Regions from separate parts of the Clostridium thermarum genome, predicted to be linked through region 1. Evidence: a T-box and tRNA genes for the amino acid it is inferred to sense, from the RefSeq annotation. Region 1 holds a T-box; the other holds one or more tRNA genes.

Region 1 (12,083 bases):
ATATATTTATTATAATTGCAGTAGGGCTTAAAATCAAATTAAAATATTCTCATACCATTTATTTTATTTTCTGATATAATATATTGTGGCAGTAAATTTCAAAGGGTGGTTTATATGGCAATAAAAGAATGGAAAACATTTTTAACTCCCTACGAGCAGGCCGTGGAAGAATTAAAGGTTAAGTTCAGGAGTATAAGAAAAGAATATAGAAGAAGAAATGAATACTCACCAATAGAGTTTGTAACAGGAAGGGTTAAAGAGATAGCATCTATTCTGGAAAAGGCAAATAAGTTTAATATTCCGTTAGATAGAATTCAGTATGAAATAGAGGATATTGCCGGTATAAGGATAATGTGCCAGTTCACCGATGATATTCGGAAGATGGTTGAGTTGATAAGAAAGAGAAAAGACATGCAGGTACTTTATGAGAAGGATTATGTGACTAACGTTAAAGCCAGCGGTTACAGAAGCTATCATATGGTTATAAAATATCAGGTAAATATGGCCGACGGGCCTCAGGATATATTGGCTGAATTTCAAATAAGAACTTTGGCAATGAATTTTTGGGCAACCATAGAACATTCCTTGAACTATAAATATAAGCATAATATTCCTGAGGAGATAAGATTAAAACTAAAAATAGCAGCAGATTCTGCCTTCTTATTGGATGAGCAGATGCTGGAGATTAAGGACGAAATTAAAGATGCTCAAAAGCTTTTTGAAGTAAAATCCGACTTAATCTCTGACATAATGAATAATGTACTTACACTTTCTTCAATGGGAAAGTTTGCAGAATCATCGAGGTATCAAAATACCCTAAACAAGCTTATAGAAGAAGGGGAAGTATCAGAGTTAAATAATCTCCTGCAGGCAACGCAGAAGACTATTGAAAAATATAAAGACAATTAAAAAAAGCTGCCGCACAATGTTATATGTGCGGCAGCTCTATTTTTGAAAAATATCCATTCAAGCTCAGACATCCTATATTAATGGCAACCAGGACAAGAGCTGCATCCGCCGCCTTCTGGTTCTATTAATGGTCTTAGGGACATACCTCTTCCATTATTCTCTTCTGTAGATAATAACACAAAACCGCCAAATTCATCAGTGATGTCTTTTTCAGTCATAAAAGTAATGTCCTTTACCTTTTCCACAACATCTCCTTCTTTTGGAGTATCAACAGAGATATTAAAAGCTGGTCCACTGCAGCTATTGCCAGCAAAATTAATTCTGATATTGTATTCCTTTATTTCGTTTTCATCTAAGAAGTTTTTAAATTCTTTGTAAGCTTCTTCTGTAATATCTATAAGTTTCATAAAATCACCTCATTGAAAATAATTATTACTTAAAAAGTACTATAATATAGTTATATACCTCTTTGAGGTATTATGCAATAGGTTTATAAAAACATTTAAAAATAAAAGCACCTTTTAGGTGCTTTTATTTTACTTTGCAACAATATTTACAAGGCGCCCCTTTATAACGATAACCTTAGCAATAGTTTTACCTTCAAGAGCAGCTTTTATACTCTCTTCTGTCAGTGCAGCTTCCTTTATCTGATCATCTGTAAGATCAGTTGGAATCATTAACTTAGCTTTAATTTTTCCGTTTATCTGTACAGCTATTTCAACCTCATCCTTAATTAAGGCAGAAGGATCCAGTACTGGCCAGCTTTGATTGAATATGGAGTATGTTTTTTCATCATTGCCTGGATTTAAAGAATTCCACATCTCTTCAGAAAAGTGAGGAGCGAAAGGTGCCAAAAGTTTAATGTAATCTTCTACGGTTTCCTTCAAGAAGGCAGTATTCTTATCAGTTTCAGCCATATATTTGGAAAGTGCATTAGTAAATTCCATAATTCTTGCTATAGCCGTATTAAACTGAAGCTTCTCGGAGTCTTCACTAACTCCCTTTATAGCAGTATGTCTCCAGAAGTTTAATTCCTTCTCTGCTTTATCTATAGTGGATTTACCACTGCCGGTTATAATGGCTTCTATAGCAGAGTCAAGTAATCTTTCAGCCCTGTCTATAAATCTGGCTATGGATTTAATTCCATCATCGCTCCAGGCACCGCCTTCATCATAAGCAAAACCAAACATTAGATATAGTCTGAATACATCAGAGCCGTATTGACTGATATAATCATCCGGAGATATGGTATTGCCCTTTGATTTACTCATCTTTTGTCCATCAGGACCTAAGATTAAGCCTTGATGAGTCAAGGATAGGAAGGGCTCATCAAAATTGAGATATCCCATATCCCTGAGAGCTTTTGTAATAAATCTTGCATAAAGCAAATGCATACAAGCATGCTCCGGACCGCCTACATATTTATCTACCGGAAGCATTTTATTGATAATATCAGTATCAAAAGCTTTTTCACTGTTCTTGTTGTCTGGATATCTCAGATAGTACCAGGAAGAACAAACGAAGGTATCAAGGGTATCAGGATCTCTCAAGGCTTCACAGCCGCATTTTGGACAAGTAGTATGCATAAATTCATGACTCTTAGCCAGCGGTGACTTTCCATCTGGGGCAAATTCTACATTGTAGGGCAATTCTACAGGTAGATTTTCTTCCGGAACAGCCACTTCTCCACATTTTTCACAATGTACTATAGGAATAGGTGCGCCCCAGTATCTCTGTCTTGATACCAGCCAATCTCTTAACCTATAATTAACTTTTTTGCTGCCTAGGCCTGAACTTTGAAGCTTGGTGATAATTGCTTCCCTTGCTTCTTCAGAAGAAAGACCACTGAATTCTCCGCTGTTAACCAGTACTCCGTCTTCAGTAAAGAGTTCATCGGTACCACCGTCAATAACTTTTTCTATAGGCAGGCTGTACTTTTGAGCAAAGGCGTAGTCTCTTTCGTCATGGGCAGGTACAGCCATAACTGCTCCGGTTCCATAGGTAGCCAATACGTAATCAGCTGTCCATATTGGAACTTTTTTGCCATTTATAGGGTTAATGGCATAGGAACCTGTAAATACGCCAGTCTTTTCTCTTGTAATAGACTGTCTTTCGATATCTGACTGCTTCTTTGCAGCATCCTTATAGGCTTCGACTTCTGCCCTATATTCTTCTGTGGTCACTTGATCTACTAATGGATTTTCAGGAGCTAAAACCACATAGCTGACACCGAATAAGGTATCCACCCTAGTTGTAAATACATTGAAGGAAAGATCGCTGTCAGCAACCTTAAAGGTTACTTCGGAACCTATGGATTTACCTATCCAGTGCTTTTGCATTGCTTTAGTTTTTTCCGGCCAGTCAAGATCATCAAGCTTTTCAAGCAATTCGTCTGCGTAGTCTGTAATCTTTAAGAACCACTGTGTAAGGTCCTTCTTTGTAACCTCAGTGCCGCATCTTTCACAGGAACCCTCTACCACTTGTTCATTGGCAAGTACTGTATTACAGCTAGGACACCAATTTACAGGAGCCTTCTTTCTGTAAGCTAATCCTTTTTCATAGAGCTTTAAGAAAACCCACTGAGTCCATTTATAATATTCCGGAAGACAGGTAACCACTTCATTCTCCCAGTTGAACATGGCCCCCATAGCCCTAAGCTGCTTTTCCATTGTTTCAATATTTTTGAGGGTTGAGTCCTTTGGATGGATTCCTGTCTTTATGGCATAGTTTTCTGCCGGAAGTCCAAAAGCATCAAAGCCCATTGGCTGAAACACATTATAACCTTGCATTCTCTTCATTCTTGCCCAGGAGTCAACCGGTCCGTAATTGAACCAATGCCCTGCGTGAAGATTGCTACCGGATGGGTAAGAGAACATTTCTAAAACATATAGTTTCTTACCTGGGTTGTTGGGATTAAACTTATATATGGCAGTATTTTCCCATCTGCTCTGCCACTTCTTGTCTACATCTGTACTGTATCGAGCCATTTTTTATCCTCCTTAAAATTTCAATTAAAAAAAGCGCCCTTTATCTCCAAAGAGACGAAAGACACTTCCGCGGTACCACTCTAATTAGGCTGTAAGCCTCACTTTATTACGATATCGGACAAACCCGTGACTGGCTATTTTGTCTACAAGACTGTATCACCAATCATGCTCAAAGGCGAGTTCATATATATACTACACTGCTTTACACCAGCCAGCAGCTCTCTAAAGTAGACTATACACTACTACTCCTTATCATGGCAATTAATATGTATAATTTTGTTTATATTATATGTTAAAGCAGAAAAACCGTCAAGGGGTAATTAATTGCAGAAAATAATTGAGGAACTAAATTATAGGAGGTAATTAGAGGAAAGTAAGGAAATGGAATAATATCTATGATTCTGTACATTATATTGAATAAGTGTTATAATTTAGATATTTAATTGGATTTGGGGGAGAGGCTCATGAAAATATTAGAAACAGAGAGAATGATATTAAGACCATGGAAAATTGAAGATTTAGAGGATTTTTATGAATACGCTAAGAATCCAAATGTAGGTCCTTACGCAGGCTGGGAACCCCATGGGAATAAGGAGGTAACTTTAAGAATATTACAATCCTTTATAGAAAAGGATGAGGTTAGGGCTATAGTGTATAGAGAAAATGGAAAGGTTATTGGGTCAATCGGTACCCATGTTGATAGAAAGAGGGGAGAAGTAAAGGCAAAAATGATTGGCTATGTACTGTCTGAGCACTATTGGGGCAGAGGCTTAATGCCTGAAGCAGTTAATAGGGTAATTAAATATTTATTTGAAGAAGAAAACCTTGAGCTTATATCCTGCTATCATTTTCCTTTTAATTTTAGATCAAAAAAAGTAATTGAAAAGTGTAATTTTAAATATGAGGGTATATTAAGAAAAGCTAGTCAAATATATGACGGAAGCATACAGGATGATGTATGCTACTCTATCACAAAGGAAGACTATTTTTATTCCCTGTCCTCAGTGCCCTACGCTTAATCCGGGTTTAAGAACTTTTTTAGCAAAACAAAAGGACTTGATTACTCAAGTCCTTTTATGGCTGCCCAGGCTGGATTCGAACCAACAGATGCCTGCTCCAGAGGCAGGTGCCTTGCCGTTTGGCGACTGGGCATCACCGACAATATGTATTATATCACGTCTATAAAAAGAGTCAATAACTTTTTAAAAACTTTTTTTATTAATCAGCATTATGGCGAAAAATAGGGGAAATTGTCGCAAGATCAAGTTAACTTTCGATAATAGGCTATAGTCCTGGAGTTAAACCTCTATCGCCCAATATTTCATATATGGTTTTTGATGTGGTATCATCCATGGTATATCCAAGAAGGTTCACAATCTCTTGCAATTCATCCTCACTATATGTTTCAATCTCAAGGTATGGGAAGGGACAAAAATTTCTATCATTGATATCTATTTCTATGAGTGAATTCTTATATTTATAACTTTCCCTATACTTTTTTATAGATTGAACAAGTTCTAAGCCTAAGGTTTTAAATATATTTTCAGCCGTATCAGGGCAATCAACTATCACTTCATTTTCTTCCATAACCTTGAACTTATCTTGACTGATCATTTTTTTGGTAGTCATATAGTATACATTTTTGTTGTTTAACAAATCTTCTGCTATTCTTATTCGGGCATACCCCTTATTATTAAGAAGCTGACGATTGGGAAAATCAAAAATATTGTTTGTTTGATTTTCTGCCTTTACTTTTACTGCTCCAAGTTCTAGCATTTTTTTTCTGATTATTTCTACGTCTATATCTAATATTCTTGTTTCTAGTTCATGCATCTTAACACCTCAATTGTAAAAGTATACAAATAATTTTCTTTGAGCATATATCCTTTGACTATGAAATATAATCTCTGTTATAATAATAAATAATAAAAAGTTCAATAGCAATAGTTAATATTTATGAAATTGGAAGGTTTGGTGTGATTATGGACAGTTTTTATGAACAATTAGTAACTACGCAAAAAACAGCGGCTTATTCCTTTGCTAACGGGGCAACTTATGTATTTGGAGTATTGGGTTTCTTATTCGTAGGCGGTGGAATGAATCTTCCCTTGGCTGTTATAGCTATCGGAACCGCAGTAGGCTTATTCTTTCTGAAGAAAAAGTTATATAGAGAATATGAATATGATTTTACTAATGGGGATATAGATATAGATGTAATATATGAAATGAAATCCAGAAAGAGACTAGTCAGTTTCAGTGCCAAAGAAATTGAGTTATTGGCTCCGCTGGATAGCGACCCGGTAAAAGATTTCTCAAATAAGCCTGAAAAAGTTTTAAAGCTTTATCCTTCAACCTCTAAGGAAAGAGTATATGCTGCCATGGTAACAGGGGGAACCAATAGGATGCAGATACACTTTGTGCCTAATGAGAAATTTATAGATTTGTGCTATAGGTACAATCCAAAGGCGGTAAAGAAATTCCTATAATTTAATCAAGGCTTTTATAGAGGTGACATACTTTGGAATACATTAATGAAGTGAACATAAATGAAGCTATTGTACATATACTTGATGTGAATTCCGACGAACCCATTTTAAATGAGTATCCTCTTGAATTAAATGAAGAAGTACATAAATTTGTTTTAAGACATGTGGAAAGAGCATTGAAAGACGAAGAGCTTAAATATGCTCTTTTTAATTCTGGTAGAGGGATTATTAAGGAAGTTACTCAAGAATACCTTAATGGGCATTGTACAATTATAGAGGCGTCACAGGAAATTGCAAGAACACTTTTTGGAATTATGAAAACAAATAGTAGTATTCCATCCTGTGATTTGATGGCAGTAGCTTTTTCTACTGAATTTGGACCGATGCTTGGCCTTTTTAAAATGGATTATGTGAAGAATTACACTCATAAAATAGATTTCGTAGATAATAGAATGAGTATAAAGATCATACCACAAGCCACTGGTCTTCCGGTAAGTGCACAAAAGATTCAGAAATGTGCTTTTATCATACCAATGACAGAGGAAGCAAACTATCATTTGATGGTTATTGATAAACAAGGCAAAAAGGGTGAGGGAGATGAGTATGGAGCAAAGTATTTCTTGAGCAGCTTTTTAGGATGTACTCTTATAAACAGTAAGAGAGATCTTACTAAAAGCTTTCTAAATGCTGCAGAAAACTGGACCCGTGCAAATGCTGTTAATGACGCTGTTAAGGCAGAAAATATAAGGTCTGCTATTAAGAAAAGCTTAAAGGAAGAAGACCATATAGATATTAGAGAACTATCAAGTAACATTTTTGAAGATGAATATGAAAAGCAAGCTTTTGTGGCCTTTGTTCAATCTCAAGGTATAGAAGAAAAACTACCTGTAGATAAACAATGGGTAGAAAAGAAATTAAAAAGAATCAGGCTGAAAATTGATAAGGAAATAGATTTATACATAGATGCAGATACCTATCATGACAGCAGAAAATTTGAAATTATAAGAAACGGTGATGGCAGTATCAACATGGTTATTAAACATGTTATGAATTATATAGAAAAGTAATAGTATTTATAGCGAATATTTAATTTTTTTAAATAATAAACCTCACAATGAGATAAGCTAAATATAAATTAGTTTATCAAAGGATGTGAGGTTTTTGAACAGAATAAGGGATTTAATTTTACTGATATTTATTGGAGCAATGCTTCTTTCAATGCCACAAGTAAAAAATGTAAGTGCAAGAATTGAACCTCAAAGCAAAATAGTTGAAAAGAGCATCGGTAGAGAGCCGGTGTCTCACCAGCAATCAAAGGCACAGGTATCCTTTTTTCAGCAGGCTTTGGATGAGTTTGGCGCTACAAGCTTAGACCAGGTCATAGAACTTTGGACAAAAGCCGATAAGATGAGAAATGGTGTCTTTAAATATGCAGTTGCCTGTGAAAAACTAAAAGAAGAGATGATTAAAAAGTGGGGCAAGGCTGATGAAAGCTTTTGGATTATAGGTGGATCCAGTCCTTGGCTCAGTAAGTATGAGGTTTTAAGCAGAAAGCAACTTACAAATGATATCTATGAGGTTAAAATTAAGTACTGTTGGGAAACCTCTTCAGGGCCCGCTGAACCTACAGAGGAAATTCTATTGATAATAAAGGAAGATAATCGCTGGTGTGTAAAAGAGATAAAGTAAAAAAACCACGGATAACCGTGGTTTTTTACATTAAAATTACTTGCTCATTGAGTTTACGGAACCAAGTACATTTTCTATTTTATCTTCAACAGTCTTCTGGATAGCAGTTCTAGCTTCTCCAAGGTACTTTCTTGGGTCAAATTCCTTTGGATTTTCTCCAAATACTTTTCTTATTCCTGCAGTCATAGCAAGTCTTAGGTCTGTATCCATATTAATCTTACATACAGCCATTGATGCTGCCTTTCTTAACATTTCAACAGGAATTCCTTTAGCACCGGCAATGTTTCCGCCGTATTTGTTGCATGTAGCAACAGCTTCTGGATCAACAGCTGAAGCTCCGTGAAGAACAATTGGGAATCCAGGTAACTTCTTTTGAATTTCTTCAAGGATATCAAATCTTAATTTAGCTTCGCCTGTAAACTTAAATGCACCGTGGCTTGTTCCAATAGCTATAGCTAAGGAATCAACGCCAGTTCTGTTTACAAAGTCTACAGCTTGATCTGGGTCAGTGTATACATGATGATCGCTTTGAACATCATCTTCAACACCGGCAAGTACTCCCAGCTCAGCTTCAACAACAACGCCTCTAGCATGAGCGTATTCAACTACTTCCTTTGTTCTTCTTACATTCTCTTCGTATTCAAAGTGAGAGCCATCAAACATAACGGATGTAAATCCAGCATCTATTGCCTGTTTAACAGCATCTAAATCTGGACCGTGATCAAGATGTAATGCTATATCTAATCCGGTTTCAGCCACAGCAGCATCAACCATAGCCTTTAAGTATCTTGCACCTGCATATTTTAATGCTCCTGTTGAGCACTGAAGAATTACTGCTGAATTCTTTGCTTTTGCTCCATTTACAACTCCCTGGATAATTTCCATGTCATTGATGTTGAATGCACCGATAGCATAGCCGCCTTCATAGGCCTTTTTGAACATTTCTTTAGTTGTAACTAATGCCATTTATATTCCACCTTTCATATAAAATACATGGTTTGGGACATACAATGACCCACTGGGACTTATATGTACAATTTCATTATAAAGCAATCAGCTTTATTTTTCTATATCTATTATGGATTTTTTATAACTTTTTTACTCTTCAGCTTTCTTTTTTACCAAGATATACATATTAACTCTTTTTAAAGTTAGGATTTTTCTCTGCTATAAACCACATTTTAAACTATCATTTATATTTTATAGACAATTGGTAGTTATTTCAATGTGAACCTGTGTAATAATTAATATTGTAAAATTCGTATTAATGGAATTAAATTCTATAACTTGCGGGGAGATTAGAGTGAAAGCTGAAGATATCAAGGAACTAAGTTTGAAGATTAAGGAAAATATCAATAAAGTAATTGTCGGCAAAGAAAAGATAATAGATGTAATTCTGACCAGCATAATTTGTGGTGGTCATGTCTTTATGGAGGATGTACCAGGTGCAGGTAAAACTATGCTGGCCAAGGCTTTGCAAAATCAACTGGCGGAGATTTCAAAAGAGTGCAGTTTACAACGGATTTGCTGCCTTCAGATTTAGCCGGGATAAACTTTTATAATCAAAAGCCTGGTGAATTTACCTTTAGAAGAGGGCCGGTTTTTGCAAACATTCTATTGGCAGATGAAATAAACAGAGCAACCCCTAGAATTCAATCAGCGCTATTAGAGTGTATGGAGGAAAGGCATAACACTGCGAGTGATATATCCTGCAAGATTGAAAGTGTTTCAGAAAAAAATTATGCTGAACTAACGGAGCTTTACCATAAAGCAAGTTATAGTGTGGAACGGTGCTGCAGGGAAGAGTTAGAAAAAGCAAAAAATATTTATAATATTAAAAGGGTGGATTGCCACCCTTTTTTACTTTAATCATATAATACTATTACAAAATGTTTTGTATAGTTATTTTTTGCAAGTTTATTATACTATTGGTATAAAACTTTACAACATGTGTACTGGCTAATGATTCGTCTTTACTTTTTGTTCTCACATATTGGGTTAGCTTTAATATTTCATTATTTAATGCATCTATCTCCATATGATTTACAAAGATGGAAAGTACCATTGATTTGTTTTCCCAATAATAATAAAGATCGTTAGAGAGTTTATCAGCATCTTCCCATTTCTCATCAAGAATGAGTTCTTCGAGCTTTGTACTGTCTGCTAGGATCTTGGTACAGGTACTTTTGAGATAATTAAGTGAAAAATACATCCCTACAAGCAATAGTAAAAAAAGACTAAAGGAAATCAAAGCATTTTTCATATTTCTATCTCCTTAGATTTATTAGTATCTTCTGAATAATCCTGTATGTAAAGCTCATCTTCTGAATTCATAATTGCAATAAAGACATCTTTTTCAGTCTTTATATGATTATTCTTCAATTGTGCTTTAAGCCATTGTTCATCTTTCTTTAATATTCTTAAATTTTGGTGAATGATTTTTCCTTCACTTATGACAGTAAGGGGAAGATTTTTTTCCTTTAAGGATACATTCATATCTCCCTTGGTAACAGGCTCTGAACTTGTCTTTGGAATAACAGATAACTGGCCATTTGTCTCTAGTATGGCGTATTCGATGTCTTCGATACTAAAGTATCCTTTTATCCTTAGTTCCTCCATTAAATCATTAACAGTAAATACTTGATTTCTTAATTCTGAAATTACCAGTTTTCCCTTGCAAATAACTATACTGGGCTTACCGTCAATAATGCTTCTTGCTTTATCAAATTTTAACTCCAGAATAGAGATAATTATTTGAATGATAAGTAGTGTTGCTATAGGAATTACTCCATGCAGCAGTGGTATACGGGTATCCTGCATTGGAAGGGAAGCAAGTTCTGAAACCATAATGGCTACCACTAATTCATAGGGCTGGAGCTGACCAATTTGCCTTTTTCCCATTATTCTCATAGAAAAAATTACAGCAACAAATAAGATTATAGTACGAAATAAAAGAATAAACATATCGTATCCCCCAAGCTTTGCAAATTACTCGTAGTATATTTTTTCATAAAAGTCAAAAAATTATGAGTGATATGTAAATTTTAAAAGATTATGATAACTTTATGTATTTATATAACAAAAACATCAATTTTAAAGTATAATGTAATTACATTCGGAATTTTAACTTTATTGCATATATACATAAATGATAGAAGAAACTAGAGTGCATAATGAAAATATTGGCACAAGAAGGGTGGTAGGTATAATGAGCAAAATAAATTTATTACTGCAAAATGGTAACAATGTAGTTGTTGATAGAGGAACCACAGTATGTGATATTATAAGAGAATTTAAATTAGAAGGGGACATTCCCCCAATTCTAGGTAAAGTAAACAACAATTATTTGGAGTTATCCAGTGAAGTCACTGAATCTGGAACTTTTGAAGTTGTAGACATAAGGAACAGCATTGGTATGAAAGCTTATGTCAGAACACTTCAGTTTATCCTGATAAAAGCAGTATATGATCTGTTTCCAAATGCAACAATAAGTATAGAGCATACAATAAGTAAAGGGCTCTTTGGAGAAATTCATAAAGAACCCGCACTAGACAGTGAAGACATAATTAAAATAAAAGCAAGGATGACAGAAATTATTAACAGAAACTTACCAATTAATAAGGTGTATGTGGTAAAAGAAGAAGCGATAATGATTTTCGAAGGCTATGGATTGGCGGATAAGGTTAGACTGCTAAAACATATTGACATCCAAAGACTTAAACTGTACGAACTTGATGGAAGATATGATTACTTCTATGGTTTCATGGCAGATTCAACAGGTATAGCTAATATATTCGATCTCATATATTACGAACCGGGTTTTCTACTTAGATTTCCAACAGAGGCTAATCCTAATGAAATCCCCCCTTTGGTAGAGAGAAAAAAACTTGCAAAAATTTTCTATGAAACTGAGCAGTGGGGAAATATTTTGGGAGTGGGAGATGTGGGATCTTTAAATGATAAGGTTGAAAGCGGAGAGATTATTGATATAATCAGAGTAGCAGAGGCGCTG
Region 2 (12,083 bases), 1.9 Mb from region 1:
TTTCTTCCCTTGTCAAAAGATCTAGGAGGTTGTTAATTCTTTCTTCCATGGGCAAGGAGGGGTTTTGAAAGGGATACTCGTACTTGTTTTTGTTTGAATTCATTATTATCACTCCCGTATTGTAATATCTGTTAAATTGACAATTGTCCATTGTCAATGGTAAATTGTATTAAGCACTTTCCTTAGTGTATCAACATCTAACACGTCAGCCGGTTGGAATTTGTCAGATTTAAAGTAATTCAGTATGGAATATAAAAGCTGCCTGCCTTTAATGGACCGGTATATTTGGATATTTCATCGAAATTGGGATAGGTTTGATATTGGCCTATCTCATGGGAAACCACCGGTACCTTGGGGATAAGTCCGACATCGGAGCTTATTGCTTCCACCTTCTTTGTTCCTGTGCCAAATTGTATTTCAATAGTTTCTCCGGCTGCTTTTACCGAAGTCTTATCGATTTCTATTTCTGTTGGAACTATGTTCTCATCGTAACTCTTCATGGTGCTTGGTTCGCACACCTGCACATGGCCCAGTGGAGCGTCACACATGGCATAAGAACCTCTTATTAACCTGTTTCGTGAAAATCTTACACCGCTGAAAAAGTCATCTTCCTCCAAGATAACCGGGGTAAACTGGAAGTTGTTAGAGCCCTGGGTATATAAATGTCTGTTATCAATACTTTTATAGAGGCGCAGAATTTCTGCCATCCTTTCCTTGCTGCCCCACAGCTCATTGCCAAGAGACATCATTGCAAAGGAAGGGTGGTTGCCGTAGGTCTTCAACATGGCAAGACCTTCAGCTATTAAGTATTCCTGCTCTACGGCATTATGATTTTCGTAGCTTTCGTCAGTCATGGTTCCCCAGAAAGGAAGTTCAGGCTGCATATAGATTCCTAATATATCAGCAGCCACAAAGGCAGTTTCCGGTGGACAGCAGGTGTGAAAGCGGTAATGATTTATGCCATAGGACTTGGATATTGAAAGCACTTTAAGCCACTCTTCTACAGTAGTGGGAGCAAAGCCGGTCTTTGGGAAGATCAAGCCATCGTGTTTTCCACGCATAAAGGTTTTGCTCCGTTAATGTTGAATTTATCCCCATCGGAACCAAGCTTTCTTAAGCCAGTGGTAACTTCAGCCGTATCTACTAGAGAACCATTGATTTTTAAACCAAGCTTAAAGGTGTAGAGGTTGGGCTCATATTCGCTCCATAAAAGAACATCCTCACCCATCTCATAATCTTCCAATTTGTCTGCGTATCCGGTGAGGTTAGATGGCCGCCCTTTGTTGGGTAATGCGTATTATCCACCAGTATGTTAATGATATGTTTCCCAAGGGATAGATTTTCTGTTATATCATAAATATCTGTTAGAAAGCCAACTTCTCTGCTTTCATTTCTATTGCCCTTTTTGGCATAGGAAGTGGTGCCCGGCAGGGTAATTGTGTCTCTGAAAACAGGAGGCATGCCTTTTTTATTTCCGTCAAGGTGGAAATTCCAAATTCCACTGATATCTATACATTTAAACATAGTTAAAACCTCCAATACACTTTTGTTTCGGTGGATTTTATATATATTAATGGTTCTTATTAAATCGTATACATTCCAAGAATAATGTTCAATCATAGTAATTTGACATAAATGACATGAAAATTTATAGGTTTTTGAAATACAAATATTTAAGCTTCATTTAAGGAAGCAATTCTATAATAAAGATATCAGCAAAGTTAATACGTAAAGATGCCAAAACCGATCTGGCAGTTTTAAAAATAGAAGCTTCAGACTTAACAACTGCAGTTTATGGGGATTCTTCTAAATTAGTTGTTGGCGAGCTTGCTGTAGCTATAGGTAATCCACTATAGGGATAGCCATATTTTTTTTATGCTAATATAGCATCAAATTTGGTGAAACTACACTAAAAATAGTAACTGCTTGAGGAATTAAAGGACTTAAAAGATCCACAACCTAGGGAACTTGTACATTTTATAAAAAGAAAAACAGAGAACCTGTCTCTGTTTTCTTTCTATTGGAGCGGAAGACGGGATTCGAACCCGCAACTTTCACCTTGGCAAGGTGACACTCTACCATTGAGTCACTCCCGCATATTAAATTTAAAATAAATGGTGCAGATGAAGGGAGTCGAACCCCCACGCCGTAGGCGCTAGATCCTAAGTCTAGTGCGTCTGCCAATTCCGCCACATCTGCACACTTGGTGGCTCACCGGGGAATCGAACCCCGGACACCATGATTAAAAGTCATGTGCTCTACCGACTGAGCTAGTGAACCAAATGGCTGGGATAGAAGGATTCGAACCTTCGCATACAGGAGTCAAAGTCCTGTGCCTTACCGCTTGGCGATATCCCAATGAATCCAATGGTCGGGGTGACAGGGATTGAACCTGCGACCTCATGGTCCCAAACCACGCGCGCTCCCATCTGCGCCACACCCCGTTAAATTGATTTCCATGCCTAAGTTATTTTATATGAAATTTATTTATTCGTCAATACCTATTTTTTAAAATAATCTATGTACTTATAGATCATAAAATATTAAAGGATTGGGGGGGCATAGGCAAATTTTGGCTTATAAATGTGGAACAATTTGTCCTATAATGGCATAATATGTAGTAATATATGGTATAGTATAAATCCAATCAATGATAATCCAATTGTCATTGATTGGAGATACCAATATATTACTTCAGCATTTTCTGTGGGTCCCAGTATAGAAGGGTAGGTTCACATTCAATATGGCTCAGATTTTACTCCACCGAAACAAGCAATAGCTACGTCTACTCATTAGTTGGAATGCCGGCATGGTACCTCCTCTGTGCCGGCATATTTTAATTTTCTTACTAGGTATTATATTTTAAATCTTAGAACTAATTCGTTTAGCTTTTGGGCTAACTCAGCCTGGCTTTGAGCTGTATGGGCAATTTGCTCCATGGCTGCAGTAGAGTCGTTTATGCTTTCATTAATTTGCTGTGAGTTAATTGATGAATTTTGAGAAAGTTCAGCTAGGGATTGAACTCCGTAAGATATTTGACCTATTGTAGTTTTTAAGTCTTTAGTCATGGAAGCTAATTCCTCGGACATACTGCTTACAAAGTCTGCATCTTCATGATATTGACTTCCAATACTCTCGAAGTTTCCGAACTGCGTTTTTACATTTTCATTCATAAAAACCAGCAGGCGTCTACTATTATGAGAAAGATCCTTGAAGGAAACTTGAACCTTATCAATTATCATCTTAATACTGTTTACGGAAGCTGCGGTCTGTTCAGCAAGCTTTCTTACTTCATCAGCAACTACAGCAAAACCTTTCCCCTGCTCACCGGCCCTGGCAGCCTCTATGGCAGCATTCAAGGCCAATAGGTTTGTTTGCTCAGCTACATTGGCAATGGTATCTGCTATTACACGGATTTCTTCTACCACTTTACCATCTTCTATAGACTTGAGAATTTTACTTTGCCTGTCTGCATATACCCGTTCGGTTTCTTCAAGAGCTTCCTTACTACTATTTTGCATTTCTGCAGCTCGTTCCTTTATTTTAATTGAATTGCTGTTTCCATCAACAGCCTTATCAGATAGAAGACTCACATTGGAATCGATTTCTTGCATGGATGCAGATATTTCTTCAGCTGTAGCAGTGGTTTCCTGAACACCTGCATTGATTTCCTGTATGGATTTATTTATAGTCTCAAACTGTGAAGAAACTTCTTCTGCAGTTGCAGACAATTCTTCACTTGCTGCACTCAAATCATTAGAATAATCAGTAATATTATGAATAATTGCCTTTATATTATCTAGCATGCTATTTAGATTTTCAGCCATTTGACCAAACTCATCTTTTGTATTTATTGAAATTTTATCTGTTAAGTCTCCTTCTCCAAGTTTTTTAACCATTGAATTTACCTTATCTATATTAACTCTTATATATCTTACCAGAAGAATAACAGCAATAATTGATACTACTAGACATAAGGATCCTATAATTAGCATTTTATACATTAGGCTAGTCAGATTAGAGTTCAAGTCTTTTGAAATGTTTTCTTGTATTGAGGGGATATCAATGGCTGCTATGTTGTCACCTAGAAGAGCGGTGATTTTACTGCTTATTTCCTCGTTAACAATCTGTTTGCTGGAGGAATAAGCTACCAGAGAAATTGCAAATACAGATAGTATAATTATTGGTAAAAGCATTACCAAGATCTTAATACTTATTTTCCTGAATTTCATTTTTACCCTCCTTTTAAATAATATGGTTATAATGTAACATAATCTGATATAAACTTCAATAAAATACCATTAGGTCTGGAAATATATTCTGTAAAAAAATTAAGGCAGTCTGTAATGACTGCCTTATCATCAGTACTTTGGTATATCAAACACTAAGTTTGCGTTGGATAATTTATCAACCAACCTTTTAATATTATAGGTTTGATTATATGCCCAAGCTACATCTGTTGAATATTGATGAGTACCTGGACTAGAAGGATTCCACCGCATTTTGTATAGGGTATTTTGCCTGTAATGTATATTGTTTATATATTGGGCTGAGATCCATTTAGCTCCACCGTTTATTGCAGCATCTACGGAAAACCAATTTTGTTTATAAGCATACTGTGACCCATACTTATCGGGATTAATATCATAAGCACCTATACCGAACATATTGTATACCACCTTTGGAGTAACAGAAACCCCGTCAACCGTACTTACCGTAATACCCTTAGCTAAGGCTGTACTGCCATTTCCTGTCTCTAATAGTGCATGGGAAACTAAATATATGGGACTTACATCATAAGTGACAGCAGCTTGTAGAAATACCGCACCTTTACCCTCTAAAACTCCTTTGCCAGCTAGAATACTGTTTAAATCTGACGCTGTAATACCGGAAGTATAGTTTAGAACTAAAAATTGATATTTGCCATAGGGGTCATTTATAAAATTATCTGGGTTTATATAGAACTCTATTTGCTCATTAGTGGCCGGGAGCCACTGGCTGGTATTATTAGATGAAACATTATAAACTACCGGAGTTGCAGACAGGTTTTTATGCAGTTCAACTAATGCCGTAAAGGGATTAACAGCGCCAGACTCAATAGCAGCAGAGTCGCGTGAACCCGGGAGCATTATCAGTTGATTGGCATAAAGCTTATCTGATGTAAGGTTATTCATATTTTTTATTGTTTCAACTGTAGTGTTATTATTTTTGGCAATAGAGGACAGGGTATCACCAGGCTTAACTATATAATAAACCTTCTTTATTGGATTGAGTTTTGCTTTATGTAATTTTGAAATTAATATAGGCTTATCCCCACGTTTAAAAAAATGCACCGTATCTTTGATTTTCTTGGCAACAGAAGCGGGGACACTTTCTGTAAGTGCATAAGCACCTGGAGCAAGAGAATTAAAAGCAAAAAATGAGAGGATTACTCCTCGATACATAATCTTAACCGAAAGTAGCTTTATATTTGGAAATCTTTCAGCTAGGTACTGTCTAATGTCAGTATTAAAGCTCTTCTTACTTTCTCTATTACTTTGGACTATATCCTCTGCAAATTCTGTTAGGCTATCATCAATATATAGAATGATGGAATAACCATCTTTTTCTTTTAACAGCCTATAGGAATTAAATATATCCATGGTACCACCTCTAGGGAAAATTAGTCACTTTATTTTTAGTTTTTCCTAGAGGTTAGCATATTATTTCCTATTCTTTAGCCCATCCTGCAGACCTGCCAACGGCATCGTGCCATCCCTTTAGGAGTCTTTCTCTCTTTTCTTCATTAGCAGCTGGGATAAAGGATTTGGAGATGGACCAGTTTTCAGCAATTTCATCATTACTCTTCCAGTAACCAACGGCAAGACCGGCTAAATAAGCTGCTCCCAAAGCGGTTGTCTCAATGACTAGTGGCCTGTCTACCTGTACGCCAAGTATATCTGACTGGAACTGCATTAAGAAATTATTAGCACAGGCACCGCCATCAACTTTTAGTGACTTTAGTTTTATACCTGAATCCTTTTCCATTACCTTTATAACATCATTAGTCTGATAGGCTATGGATTCCAAAGTTGCTCTTATTATGTGCTCCTTTCTGGCTCCTCTTGTTAAGCCTACAATTGTTCCGCGGGCATATGGATCCCAATAGGGAGCACCTAGACCAACGAAGGCCGGAACCAGGTAGACTCCGTTTGTATCTTCAACGGCTGTTGCATATTCTTCTGATTCAGCGGCAGTCTTAATCATTCTAAGTTCGTCCCGTAACCATTGAATAGCTGCTCCGGCAACGAAAATACTTCCCTCTAAGGCATATTGAACCTTACCTCCAACTCCCCAGGCTATGGTAGTGAGTAAGCCGTTACTGGATTTAACCGGTTTTTCTCCTGTGTTCATCAGCATGAAGCAGCCTGTACCATATGTGTTCTTGGCCATACCTTCTGTGAAGCAAGTTTGTCCAAATAATGCGGCATGCTGGTCTCCTGCATCGCCTGCAATGACAATTGGGGAACCAAACAAAACAGGGTCTGTATATCCATATAGGAAGCTGGAGGGCTTTACTTCAGGCAGCATGGATTTGGGAATTGTTAGGAGCTCCAACAATTCATCATCCCATTTTAAATCATATATGTTAAAAAGCATTGTTCTCGAAGCATTTGTATAATCGGTAACATGAACCTTGCCCTTGGTCAAGTTCCAAATTAACCATGTATCTACGTTTCCAAATAATAAATTCCCCTTTTCAGCTTCTTCTCTGGCACCGGTAACATTATCAAGAATCCACTTTATCTTAGTGCCGGAGAAATAAGCATCCAATACCAGACCGGTTTTTTTCCTTATTATAGTGTCCATGCCCTTGGCCCTAAGCTCATCACAGTATTCTGCGGTTCTTCTACATTGCCATACGATGGCATTGTACACGGGCAAACCTGTTCTCTTATCCCAAACTATAGTAGTTTCTCTTTGATTTGTAATACCGATGGCGGCAATCTCCTCTGCAGAAACATTCAATCTTGCCATAACTTCTGCAGCAACACTGAACTGAGTTGACCATATTTCCATGGGATTGTGCTCAACCCAGCCTGCCTTGGGATAAATTTGAGTAAATTCCTTTTGTGCCACATTGACAATTTGTCCTTTTTCATTGAATAAAATACTTCTAGAGCTTGTGGTGCCTTGGTCAAAGGCCATTACATACTTTGCCATAAAGTTTCCCTCCCCATTGCATAATTTATGTAAAGGTTTTATAATCAGAGTTAAAAAAAACGTATTAAATCTAAGTACAAGTACTTCCGATCTAATACGGATCTCTTTTCTCAGCCATTGTATCAGTTATGTGTTTAGTATAAGATACAAGCAGGTAAAAGTCAACAATGCATTAAGACAGTTTCATGCAGAAGGAACCTCATGAACTGCTGATTTTTATTAAATCACGTATTAAATTTACCGGAGAGTGTGAAATTACTATTATTGTACTAACCTTTCTGATAAAATTAACTTATTACCGAACCTAAGAATAGATATGAGCATAAAGGTTTCTAAGTTGAATATTATTATTATTATGAATGGAGATGTATAGAGATGAAAAAAAGACCTTATGGTGCTACAGGTAAATTTGTTTCAGAAATTGGCTTTGGGGCCTGGCAGCTTGGCAATGCCAAAGATTGGGGAACAATGAGCGATGAGGAAGCAATTAAACTAGTTCATGCCGCCTTGGATTGTGGAGTAAATTTTTTTGATACGGCTCCCGGCTATGGTTTAGGAAAAAGTGAGGAACTGCTGGGTAGAGCTTTGAAGGGGAGACGAGATGAAGTTGTAATCAATACTAAGTACGGCCATCATGCTGATGGCAGCAGTGATTTCTCGGCGGATAGAATACGTGAAGCGGTGGAAGGCAGCTTGCAACGTCTACAGACCGACTATCTGGATTCAATACTCCTGCATAATCCACCCTTTGAATTGCTTAACGGCAGTGCACCCCAATATGAAGTCCTTGAACAGCTGAAGGCTGAAGGAAAAATCTTGGCCTATGGTGCTTCTGTAGACTCAAGTCGGGAGATGCTGGAGGTAATAGATAACAGTAACTCAGGGATTATGGAAGTGATGTTTAATATATTCTATCAAGAAACCGCAGCAGTCTTTACGAAGGCTAAGGAGAAACACATTGGCCTGATCATTAAGGTTCCGTTGGATTCGGGCTGGCTATCTGGAAAATACAATTCAGAAAGCAGGTTTCATGGCATCCGCAGCCGCTGGAGTGCTGAAACAATAAAACAAAGATCAGAATGGCTGAAGAAAATAGACTTTATTACTAACGACAAAACCTCCATGACTCAAGCAGCCCTTAGATTTATTCTTTCTTACGAGGAAATAGCTACAGTAATACCCGGTGCAAAGAATCTTCAGCAGCTGAAAGAGAATATATCCGCAGCAGAAGAAGCAATGCCTGAAGAATATGTTCAAAAGCTCAATGAGATATGGGAAAGTGAAATTAAGAACTGTAAGTTTGAATGGTAGACTATAAGGTAGAGGTCAGACTTAGGCTGTAAAAGGGATAGAGCTAATATACTAAAATTGCGAAGCAAAAAATTAAACACGGAATCCACTGAGAACACAAAGAATACGGGTGGGGATATTTTTTCCCTTAGTTTATGAATAATACAGATAACTATTGAAAACCTTTCCACTAAATGGTATAATTTCAAGTAAATAATATATTATCTTAAGACAATTCCAACGGCACTTCAAAGTAAAACTTTTATTCTTATTATTAACTTAAATCGTAATATATACTCCACAGAAATATTACTACTTAAAGAATCAATAATTGTCATTCTAGTATAAATTCAGCCCAGCTGAATTTATATAGTCATTTATTTGTTAAAACATTAACATTTTCTTTGGGCCTGTATGGTTGTAAACAAAGATAGGAAGGAGACAAACTAATGATTACTGACATATACTTTGGGAGGGATAAAATATAAAGTAATAGGGGGTATTCGATGTTAATTGAAAAAGGTTTCAACAAATTTTATTGGGGATTCCTATTTATTATGATTGATTTCAGGCTGCAGGGCATAGATGTGTTGCCGGATTTAATCGGGTATGTTTTTCTTGCCCAGGGCTTCCATATTCTATCTGATTTCAGTCAACATTTTTCAAAGGCCGAAGCCTTGAATATCGTAATGCTGGCATTATCAATATTTTCTATATATGAAAAACCGGCACAAGATGGTGGCATTAACTATGGAATTTCTGGTCCATTAGGCATTCTAATAGGAATAGCTGCAGTAATAATAGGAATAATGAGTGTTTACTATATGTTCTGTGGAATAAAATCTATAGCTGAAAAGAAAGAAAAGCAAGATATATACCATGAGGCCAACAAAAGATGGGTGCAGTACTTTCTGCTTCAATTGGCAGGCTTAGTGAGCTTTATCCTTATTTTTATACCACCAATAGCGTTTATTTATGTGTTTGCTGTTTTAATAGTAACAATCGTATTCACCTTAACACTGATGGACTTTATGAGAAGATGTGCTGAAAATCTAGCTTAATGAACAGATTGCCCATATAGGCGAAATGCTTGACATGCCTGTGATGTTGGGAGAGTTTCATTTTGGGGCTCTGGACAAAGGCTTGACTGGCCACGGTATGAGAGGGGCAGAAAATCAAAAGGAAAGGTGTATTGCCTGCTGCTGCTATGTGGAACAGGGTATCAGGGCTCCACACTTTACAGGCGCCCATTATTTTATGCTCAATGATCAAAAATGATGGCAGAAATTCAGCTTGGCTAAATTTCTGCCTAATTAAATTTAAGAGTTTTCGTAGAGAAGCTGATAAAATCCTCCGGTAGTCTTAATTATTATAAAACATGCACTCAATAAAATTATCAATTGTTATAGCAGAGAAGTACTCACTAAAGTCTATGACCTCAAGTGCCGCCCTAATGGCTTCCTCCCTGTACTGTTTTCCCTTCAAAACATCCTCTGCTTCTTTAACATCCTTCTTGCCAAAGAAGTCTCCATGGATTTTAAGCCCTTGCAGTAAGCCATCTTTAACGTTAAATCTAAGTTCAAGCTTGCCGCCTTCAAACCGCATGGCTTTCTCTACATCGAAGGCCGGTGATTCACCATAATTCCACTCCCAGCTTAGGTATCTCTCTTCCATCAGCTTTCTTATTTTTGAAAGATCTCTGTCATTTAATATGTATTCTTTTTCACTATAGTTTTCATCTTCCATTAAGAATTTTAATAAAATATCCTTAAACTTCTTAACAGATATTTTTTCCTTAAGATAGGGATAAATATTAGTAACTCTGCTTTTTACTGATTTTATTCCCTTAGACTGAAGCTTATCGATTTTAACGTTAAGAGCCTCTTCAATCACAGCAAGGTCAGAATTGAAAAGTATAGTTCCATGATGTAAAAGTCTGTTTTTAATATAATACTGAGCATTACCCGAGAACTTTTTACCATCTATGGTTATATCATTTCTCCCTGAAAACACTGCATTGATACCAAGCTTTCCAAGAGTTTTTATTACTGGCTCCGTAAACTTCTTAAAGTTGCTTAACACATCCTTATCACTGTTTACTATAAAGGTAAAGTTTAGGTTTCCCAGGTCATGATAAACTGCTCCACCACCGGATAGCCTTCTCACCACATGGATATTATTATCTTTGATAAACTTGGCATTCACTTCTTCTGCGGTATTTTGATTACGACCAATGATTACCGAAGGCTCATTTTGCCAAATAATCACATAATCCTCCTTGGGATCAAGATAATTGAGAGCATATTCCTCTAGGGCAAGATTGAAATGTGGGTCTGTGGATTCATTTCGAATACTTATCATGTTAAGCACCTCACAAAATTATTACTTTGAAAGTCATTCAAATAATTTATATGGAAATTATAACATATTCTTATGATATATGTATATTTACTGATATAAACTACTTCTTGGCTTGTTATTGACTAGTTTTACTTAAATCTGTATCATTAAGTAATAGTGAATTCTTATTAGAAAAGCTAAAAATCCTGATGCTGAGGCGATTGGAATACAAAACAGCATTTTTTTGGCTTACCCCATATTCAAATAGAGTACCCTAAAGACCAGGAGAAACATAACAAGATAACCTGTATGCTTGAGTTGAATGGAAGAACTATTGGTAAGATAAGAGTAGATAGTGATGAAGATTCATCCTATATTTACGGCTTTAGACAAGAAGCCGTTATGAACTATTATGAAGTTAAGAAGGGGCACTAGTGCCCCCTCTAGTTATTTATTCAGATTAAATAGGACAAGGGTGATTAAAATGAATACAAAAGAAGTCAGATCTAACATTTTACTATTGATAACTGCAACCATATGGGGTTTTGCCTTCGTGGCTCAAAGGGTAGGTTTGAACTATGTGGAGGCCTTTACCTTTAATGCCGTAAGATTTGCTTTAGGGGCCCTATCACTGTTGCCATTGATTATATATCAGAAAAAAGTAAATGAAGGACAAAATAAAAAAAGCACTGCTGCAGTAAAAACTTTATTGCTGGGGGGGCTTGTCGCTGGTAGTGCCCTATTTTTGGGATCATCCCTGCAGCAGGTGGGACTTGCCTATACTACCGCAGGAAAAGCAGCCTTTATTACAGGATTATATATTGCCTTGGTGCCAATCTTAGGTATTTTCCTAAAACAAGGAGTCCACTTTACTACTTGGATTGGTGTTTCCTTTGCAGTGGTAGGGCTTTACTTTCTAAGTGTTAATGAGGACTTTTCTATCAACAAAGGAGATTTACTGCAGCTTATCGGAGCCTTATTTTGGGCCTTTCACATACTGACAATAGATTATTTAACCAAGAAGGTAGATGCACTAACCCTTTCCTTTCTTCAGTTTATAACCTGTTCCATACTAAGTTTCATAGTGGCAGTGAGCTTTGAGAACATATCTATTTTTGGTCTAAGCCAAGCGCTTGTGCCGATTCTATATGGTGGCATATGTTCCGTAGGTATAGCATACACCTTGCAGGTCTTTGGACAGAAACATGCCAAGCCTTCTCATGCTGCCATCATCATGAGCATGGAAGCAG

What was found. A T-box is a leader RNA that pairs with one kind of tRNA and senses whether it is charged. The one in region 1 lies ahead of leuS (leucine--tRNA ligase), so its partner is inferred to be a tRNA-Leu.
Region 2: it encodes a tRNA-Leu, which carries the amino acid that the T-box ahead of leuS (leucine--tRNA ligase) is inferred to sense. The anticodon was not compared.

The regions. Positions count from the first base shown of each region.
Region 1 covers NZ_CP040924.1:2,437,970-2,450,052, reverse strand. Annotated here, with positions in the region: gene yjbM (GTP diphosphokinase) at 115-909, shown strand; gene FHY60_RS11030 (HesB-like protein) at 987-1,316, opposite strand; gene leuS (leucine--tRNA ligase) at 1,446-3,896, opposite strand; T-box leader at 3,944-4,161, opposite strand; gene FHY60_RS11020 (GNAT family N-acetyltransferase) at 4,361-4,915, shown strand; tRNA gene FHY60_RS11015 (tRNA-Gln) at 4,974-5,048, opposite strand; gene FHY60_RS11010 (class IV adenylate cyclase) at 5,181-5,729, opposite strand; gene FHY60_RS11005 (DUF6106 family protein) at 5,879-6,382, shown strand; gene FHY60_RS11000 (nucleoid-associated protein) at 6,415-7,449, shown strand; gene FHY60_RS10995 (hypothetical protein) at 7,544-8,071, shown strand; gene fba (class II fructose-1,6-bisphosphate aldolase) at 8,108-9,037, opposite strand; gene FHY60_RS18800 (AAA family ATPase) at 9,375-9,614, shown strand; gene FHY60_RS18795 (AAA family ATPase) at 9,578-9,940, shown strand; gene FHY60_RS10980 (DUF4363 family protein) at 9,954-10,334, opposite strand; gene FHY60_RS10975 (DUF421 domain-containing protein) at 10,331-11,035, opposite strand; gene FHY60_RS10970 (nucleoside kinase) at 11,280-12,083, shown strand, end outside.
Region 2 covers NZ_CP040924.1:576,839-588,921, forward strand. Annotated here, with positions in the region: gene FHY60_RS02535 (glycoside hydrolase family 3 C-terminal domain-containing protein) at 1-103, opposite strand, end outside; gene FHY60_RS02540 (glycoside hydrolase family 2 TIM barrel-domain containing protein) at 240-1,061, opposite strand; gene FHY60_RS18215 (hypothetical protein) at 1,037-1,228, opposite strand; gene FHY60_RS02550 (hypothetical protein) at 1,162-1,524, opposite strand; gene FHY60_RS18580 (trypsin-like peptidase domain-containing protein) at 1,710-1,856, shown strand; tRNA gene FHY60_RS02560 (tRNA-Gly) at 2,022-2,096, opposite strand; tRNA gene FHY60_RS02565 (tRNA-Leu) at 2,116-2,199, opposite strand; tRNA gene FHY60_RS02570 (tRNA-Lys) at 2,205-2,280, opposite strand; tRNA gene FHY60_RS02575 (tRNA-Gln) at 2,284-2,358, opposite strand; tRNA gene FHY60_RS02580 (tRNA-Pro) at 2,369-2,444, opposite strand; gene FHY60_RS02585 (methyl-accepting chemotaxis protein) at 2,856-4,232, opposite strand; partial or broken gene FHY60_RS18585 (N-acetylglucosaminidase) at 4,362-4,973, opposite strand; gene glpK (glycerol kinase GlpK) at 5,710-7,203, opposite strand; gene FHY60_RS02600 (aldo/keto reductase) at 7,579-8,514, shown strand; gene FHY60_RS02605 (hypothetical protein) at 9,000-9,554, shown strand; gene FHY60_RS02610 (hypothetical protein) at 9,580-9,771, shown strand; gene lplA (lipoate--protein ligase) at 9,856-10,854, opposite strand; gene FHY60_RS18410 (hypothetical protein) at 11,143-11,268, shown strand; gene FHY60_RS02620 (DMT family transporter) at 11,318-12,083, shown strand, end outside.